Regions from separate parts of the Arthrobacter sp. 01N442 genome, predicted to be linked through region 2. Evidence: predicted binding sites of a transcription regulator. Region 2 holds the regulator's gene; the other holds the start of a gene.
What was found. The regulator HrcA, encoded in region 2, represses chaperone genes, less so after heat shock. The targets are predictions, from matches to a motif close to TTNGCACTCGNNNNNNNCGAGTGCNAA.

Region 1 (3,372 bases), on a different contig from region 2:
GGGGATCCGGCCCAGCGACGAGCAGGTCCGGGCCGCCGAGGAGTTCATGCGCGCCCAGTAGCCGGGCGGCCGGGTCCGGTGCTAGACCGGCTCAACCGAGATGGCCACGCGTTCCTCGCCGATCCTGGTGAGGACCAGGGTGGCGATCTCTTTGGCAGCGTTCTTGGCATTCCTGCCGCCGGCGGGGAGCAGCTGCTTGCGCAGTTCCTCGGGCGTAACCGAGGTGCCGCGCTTCTTGATGTCGAGGACGCCGACGCCGTTGTCCTTGACCCAGGCCTTGAGCGCCTTGACGTTGAACGGCATCACCTCAAGGACTTTGTACGCCCGGGCATAAGGGATGTCGCGCAATTCCGGCGCACAGATGTAGGCGATATGTTCGTCCAGCAGATGACCGCCCAGCTGCAGGGCGACGTCGGCGACCAGGCCGGCGCGGATCACGGCGCCGTCGGGCTCATACAGGTAGCCCTCCACCGGCCCCAGGGGTGCCTCCGGACCGGCCCCGAAGTCTTCCGCGCTGGTCAGCTCCGCGGCGCCCTGCGGCCCGAGCACCAGGGCGGCACGCCTGATCCCGGGGCGGCGGACAGCGTTGAACCACAACGCCACTTCCGTGACATCGCCGCCCACTGAGACCCACTGGGCCTCGCAGTTTTCCGGCACCGAGGCGTGCGGCATGCCCGGGCCCATCTTCACCCCAACGGCGCGGCCGGAGGCGGCCAAAGATTCCACAAAGGACAGCGGGGGAGAGAAGTCCTCCGGATCCCAGAGGCGCTTGGTTCCGGAGCTGGAGGTGGTGCGGCGGGCCGGGTCCAGCCAGACGCCGTCAATCCCGTCGAGCGGAACGGTGGCGGCATCGGCGTGGACAACGGTGGCGTTCCGGAACGGAATCAGGTTCATCGTGGCGCAGGCGGCGGTGGTTTCATCCAGTTCCACGGCGGTTACCTTGATGTCGAGGGAAGCGAGGGCCATGGCGTCGGCACCGAGTCCGCAGCCCAGATCCGCCACATGGGCGATCCCGGCCTCGGCGAAACGCTGGGCGTGCCGCGCCGCCACGGTGAGCCTGGTGGCCTGCTCCAGGCCTGCGCGGGTGAAGATCATCTGCCGGGCGAATTCGCCGAACTTCGCCTCCGCCTTGGTCCGCAAGCGGGACTGGGTCAGCGCCGCGGAGACCAGTTCCGGGGAATGGCCGGCTTTCCGGAGCGAGGCGTTGAGGCGGAAGGCTTCCTCCTCGCGGTACGGCCCCAGCGAGGCCAGCAGCTCCCAGCCCTCCGGATTGAGGAGCGGGGCGATCTGGTCCTGCGTAGTCTCAGCCATGCCATCAAGCGTAGTTCAGGCCGGGAACCCGCGGGACGCCCGATAGGCTGGACGGCATGGACGGCAGCAATACAGAAGACTTCGGCACGGCAGGCACCCGGGAGAGCACCCTCGGGGAGGCAAAGGACAACCGGGGACTGGCCCGCTTCGCCCGGCCGGCGCTGATCACCGGCATCGTGATCGCCGTCGTCTGCGTGGCATTGCTCGTGATCATCTTCTTCCTGGACTCCTTCAATGCGACCGTCTACTCCGTGGGCGGCAACGATGTGAAAGACGCGACCGATGAAGCGCGCGCCATCCGGGACACCTACGCCGGCGCCCGGGTGGCCGGCATCATCGGCCTCGTCCTCGGCCTGCTCGCTGCGCTCGCCGGGGGCTTCGTGCTGTACCGCGACCGCGGCAATTCCGCCCGGATCGACGACGGCGACGACGTCGACTTCGACGACCTCGCCGGCAGCTGACCCCACCCGCCCGAGGCAGGGCGTTCACCAAGGACGAACTTCTGGCACTCACCTTGACCGAGTGCTAACGACTTACATAGAGTCGTCATTAGCACTCACCCTAGGCGGGTGCTAACACCTGAAGCTTGAACAGCCTGGCTGCTGCCGGCACCGCGACGACGGTCTGTACGCCATGGCACCACAGCTTTAAAGTCCACGAATTTGCTGACGAAAAGGAGAGGTCCGAGTGTCGGTCTCTATTAAGCCTCTTGAGGATCGTATTGTTGTCCGCCCGCTCGAAGCCGAGCAGACCACGGCTTCCGGCCTGGTTATCCCGGACTCTGCACAGGAGAAGCCGCAGGAAGGCGAAGTTGTTGCAGTAGGCCCCGGCCGCTTTGACGACAACGGCAACCGCGTTCCCGTCGACGTCGCCGTCGGCGACGTTGTCATCTACTCCAAGTACGGCGGAACCGAAGTGAAGACCGGCGGCGTCGAGTACCTCGTGCTGTCCGCCCGCGACGTTCTGGCGATCGTCGTAAAGTAACTCTCTTGGACCCCCGCGCCGCCCTTCCTTCGCTTTGAACGGAACGGCTGCGCGGGGTTCTGTCTTGAAAGGACAAAACCATGGCAAAGCAGCTTGCGTTTAACGACGCTGCCCGCCGGTCGCTTGAAGCCGGCATCGATAAGCTCGCCAACACGGTCAAGGTGACGCTCGGCCCGCGCGGCCGCAACGTCGTGCTGGACAAGAAGTGGGGCGCCCCCACGATCACCAACGACGGTGTCACCATCGCCCGCGAAGTCGAACTGGACGACCCGTACGAAAACCTTGGCGCGCAGCTCGCCAAGGAGGTCGCCACCAAGACCAACGACGTCGCCGGTGACGGCACCACCACCGCCACCGTGCTCGCACAGGCCCTGGTCAAGGAAGGCCTGCGCAACGTTGCCGCGGGCGCCGCTCCGGGCCAGATCAAGCGCGGCATCGAGGTCTCGGTCGAGGCCGTGGCCGCACGCCTGCTCGAAAACGCCCGCCCGGTCGAAGGCACCCAGGTGGCCAACGTTGCCGCAATCTCGGCGCAGAGCGACGAGGTCGGCGAGCTCCTGGCCGAGGCTTTCGGCAAGGTCGGCAAGGATGGTGTGATCACCATCGAGGAGTCCTCCACGACGCAGACCGAGCTGGTCCTCACCGAGGGCATGCAGTTCGACAAGGGCTACCTGTCCCCGTACTTCGTCACCGACGCGGAACGCCAGGAAGCCGTCCTCGAGGACGCCCTGATCCTGATCAACCAGGGCAAGATCTCCTCGGTCCAGGAATTCCTGCCGCTGCTGGAAAAGGCGCTGCAGAGCTCCAAACCGCTCTTCATCATCGCCGAAGACGTCGACGGCGAGGCCCTGTCCACGCTGATCGTCAACCGCATCCGCGGCACCCTGAACGTCGTGGCCGTCAAGGCCCCGGGCTTCGGCGACCGCCGCAAGGCCATGCTGCAGGACATCGCGACCCTCACCGGCGCACAGGTTGTCTCCCCGGAACTGGGCCTCAGCCTGGATTCCGTGGGCCTTGAGGTCCTGGGTACCGCCCGCCGCATCACCGTCACGAAGGACAACACCACCATCGTCGACGGCG
Region 2 (3,372 bases):
GGCCGCTCTTCCAAGAATACTTGCTCGCGACGCGTATGAAGCACGCGGACGGGGCTACGGCACCGTGAGGAAGTCGATGACCTCTTCCACCCGGCCCAGCAGGGAAGGCTCCAGGTCTGCGTAGCTGCGCACCGCGCCGAGGAGTTTTTGCCAGCCCAGGCCGATGTCCTCCTTGGTGCTGTGCGGCCAGCCGAAGGCGGTCAGGATGCCGGTCTTCCAGTCCACGCCGCGCGGGATGACCGGCCACCGTTCTATGCCCAGCACGGCGGGGCGGATCGCCTGCCAGACGTCCACATACGGGTGCCCGACGATCAGCACGTTCCCCGCTGCGCCCGGCGAGGCCATCACTGCATCGGCGATGCGTGACTCCTTTGAGTCGGGAACGAGGTGGTCCACCAGCACGCCGAGGCGGCGCCCCGGGCCGGGCCGGAAATCTTTCACAGCGGCAGCCAGGTCGTCGATGCCGTGCAGCGGCTCAACCACGATGCCCTCGACGCGGAGATCGTCACCCCAGACTTTCTCCACCAGTTCGGCGTCGTGCTTGCCTTCGACCCAGATCCGGCTGGCCTTCGCGACCTGGGCGCGCTGGCCCTCCACCCGGACCGAGCCGGATGCCGTCCGTGCACCGGGGGCCGCTGCCGGTACCCGCGGGGCGGGCGGCATCAGCCGGATGGGCTGCCCCTCGAGCAGGAAGCCGAAGCCGAGCCGGAACGAACGGGATTTGCCGCGCCGGTCCTCGAGGGCCACCACGTGCATGCCGCCGGACTTCTCCACGCGGGTTACGGCGCCGACCCAGCCTGACTGCACGTCCTCCAGCACCATGCCGCGTTCCACCGGGATTTCGGGCAGCTGGGCCTTGGCGGGCGCGGAGAGATCCTGCGGGCCCCAGTTCTGGTACGACATCGGTTACACACTGCTTTGCACTTGGGAATCACTTGGGAATTACGGGGTAGGGAACGGCGGCGCGGCCTGTGGTGTGCCGGGAAACACCGGTCCCGGTGGTCACGCCCGCAGCGAATCCAATGCTAACAACGGCGCGACTCATATTAGACTGGTTAGCACTTAGGCATGTCGAGTGCTAACACCGGGTCTTCTTTCACGCCCGGCGGCACCGGCGAACCGATACGGGTCGATTGGAGGTGGAGCGTGAGCGAGCCACGCAAACTCGAAGTACTGCGCGCCATCGTGGAGGACTACGTCCATTCCCGCGAACCGGTTGGATCCAAAGCCCTGGTGGAACGGCATCACCTGGGCGTGTCCAGCGCAACGATCCGCAATGACATGGCCGCGTTGGAAGACGAGGGCCTGATCACCGCGCCGCACACGAGCGCCGGGCGGATTCCCACGGACAAGGGCTACCGCCTGTTCGTGGACCAGATTTCGGCGGTTAAACCGCTATCCCCGGCAGAGCGGCGCGCCATCCAGGCCCTGCTCGAAGGGTCCGATGACCTCGACGACGTCCTCGACCGGACGGTGCGGCTGCTCTCGCAGCTGACCAACCAGGTCGCCGTCGTGCAGTATCCGCTCCTGAGCCGTGCCCGCGTCCGGCACATCGAATTCGTGCTCCTGGCGCCGCGCAAGGTTCTCACAGTCCTGATAGCGGACACCGGCAAGGTGGAGCAGCGGGTGATCGACGTCGGCCAGGACTTTGGCGACGAGGCCCTCGCCGAACTCCGCGCCCTGTTCCTGGCAAAACTCTCCGGCACCCCGCTGAGCCTGCTGCCCCAGTCGCTGCAGGCTGTGGTGGACAGCTGTCCGCCCGTGCGGCGCGGCGCTGCCCAGGCCCTGGCCCGCGGACTTGAATCGCTTGCCGCGAGCAGTCGGGAGGAACGGATGGTCATGGCCGGTACCGCCAACCTGGCCCGGTCAAACGTGGACTTCCCGCTGAGCATCGGCCCCGTGCTGGAGGCCCTCGAGGAGCAGGTAGTGATGCTGCGCCTGCTCAGCGACATGGCCCAGGACCCGCGCGGTGTCACCGTCAGTATCGGCCGGGAGAACCCCTACGACGGCCTCTCCGAAGCATCCGTGGTGGCCACCGGCTACGGTCCGGACGCCACGGCCAAGGTCGGAGTGCTCGGCCCCACCCGGATGGATTATCCCACCACCATGGCCGCCGTCCGTGCGGTGGCCCGCTACCTTTCGCGGATCCTCGGGCCCTGACCGGCCGGACCGTGCACCGGACTTCTCGCCACTACAGGCAGTACCCCACTGGCAGTACAAAAAGGAAGAGATACACACTTTGAGCAGCCACTATGACGTTCTTGGAGTCTCCCGTGAAGCGACGGGGGAAGAGATCAAGAAGGCCTACCGCAAGCTTGCGCGCACCCTGCACCCGGACGTGAACCCCGGCGACGACGCTTCCGAGCGCTTCAAGGCGGTGACCCACGCCTACGAGGTGCTGTCCGACCCGCAGAAGCGCCGGGTCTACGACACGACGGGCAACGAGAACGGTACCGACAACGGCTTCGGCGGCGGGTACGCCGGCCAGGGCTTCGCCTTCCAGGACATCTTCGAGACCTTCTTCGGCGGAGCCGGCGGCCAGGGCGGCCCGGCCTCCCGGGTGCGCCGCGGCCAGGACGCCCTGATCAGCGTCCGGATCGACCTGCGCGACGCGGTCTTCGGCGTCAACAAGAAGCTCGAAGTCGACACCGCCGTCACCTGCCCCACCTGTGAGGGCTCCTGCTGCCGTGAAGGCAGCCACCCCGAGCGTTGCGACATCTGCGGCGGCAGCGGCCAGGTCCAGCGCGCAGTGCGCTCCATCCTCGGCCAGGTCATGACCACCGCCCCCTGCGGCAGCTGCGAAGGCTTCGGCACCGTGATCAAGGACCCGTGCAACGAATGCGCCGGCCAGGGCCGGATCCGCAGCCGCCGGTCGCTCACCGTCAAGGTCCCCGCCGGCGTCGCCACCGGCACCCGCATCCAGCTCTCCGGCCAGGGTGAGGCCGGCCCGGCCGGCGGTCCCTCCGGTGACCTCTACGTCGAGATCCGGGTCAACAACGACCCCACCTATGTGCGCGAAGGCGACGACCTGCACGCGAGCCTCAGCATCCCCATGACGGCCGCGGCGCTTGGCACCGAGCTGACCCTGGAGACCTTCGACGGATCTCAGGAAATCGACGTCAAGGCTGGCACCCAGTCCGGCGAGGTCATCACGCTCCGCGGCCTGGGCGTAACGCACCTGCGCGGCTACGGCCGTGGCGACCTGAAGGTCCACCTCCAGGTGGACACCCCGGCCAAGCTCGACGCCGCCCAGGAGGACCTGCTCCGCCAGCTCGCCAAACTCCGCGGCGAGCAGTTCACCGAGGGAAAGCTGGCCGCCAGCGGCGGCGTCTTCGCCAAACTGCGGGACCGGCTCGGTAACCTGTAGCGGTG

Region 1: groES (co-chaperone GroES) is a predicted target of HrcA. The motif match lies at 1,814-1,840, and genes of this name have one in related genera.

Annotation. Positions count from the first base shown of each region.
Region 1 covers NZ_JBFTRD010000004.1:443,428-446,799, reverse strand. Annotated here, with positions in the region: gene AC1DNC_RS09460 (shikimate 5-dehydrogenase) at 1-61, shown strand, start outside; gene AC1DNC_RS09455 (THUMP-like domain-containing protein) at 82-1,311, opposite strand; gene AC1DNC_RS09450 (hypothetical protein) at 1,368-1,772, shown strand; gene groES (co-chaperone GroES) at 1,999-2,295, shown strand; gene groL (chaperonin GroEL) at 2,376-3,372, shown strand, end outside.
Region 2 covers NZ_JBFTRD010000001.1:110,242-113,613, forward strand. Annotated here, with positions in the region: gene AC1DNC_RS00475 (DUF3097 domain-containing protein) at 55-903, opposite strand; gene hrcA (heat-inducible transcriptional repressor HrcA) at 1,147-2,160, shown strand; gene dnaJ (molecular chaperone DnaJ) at 2,240-3,367, shown strand; gene AC1DNC_RS00490 (16S rRNA (uracil(1498)-N(3))-methyltransferase) at 3,370-3,372, shown strand, end outside.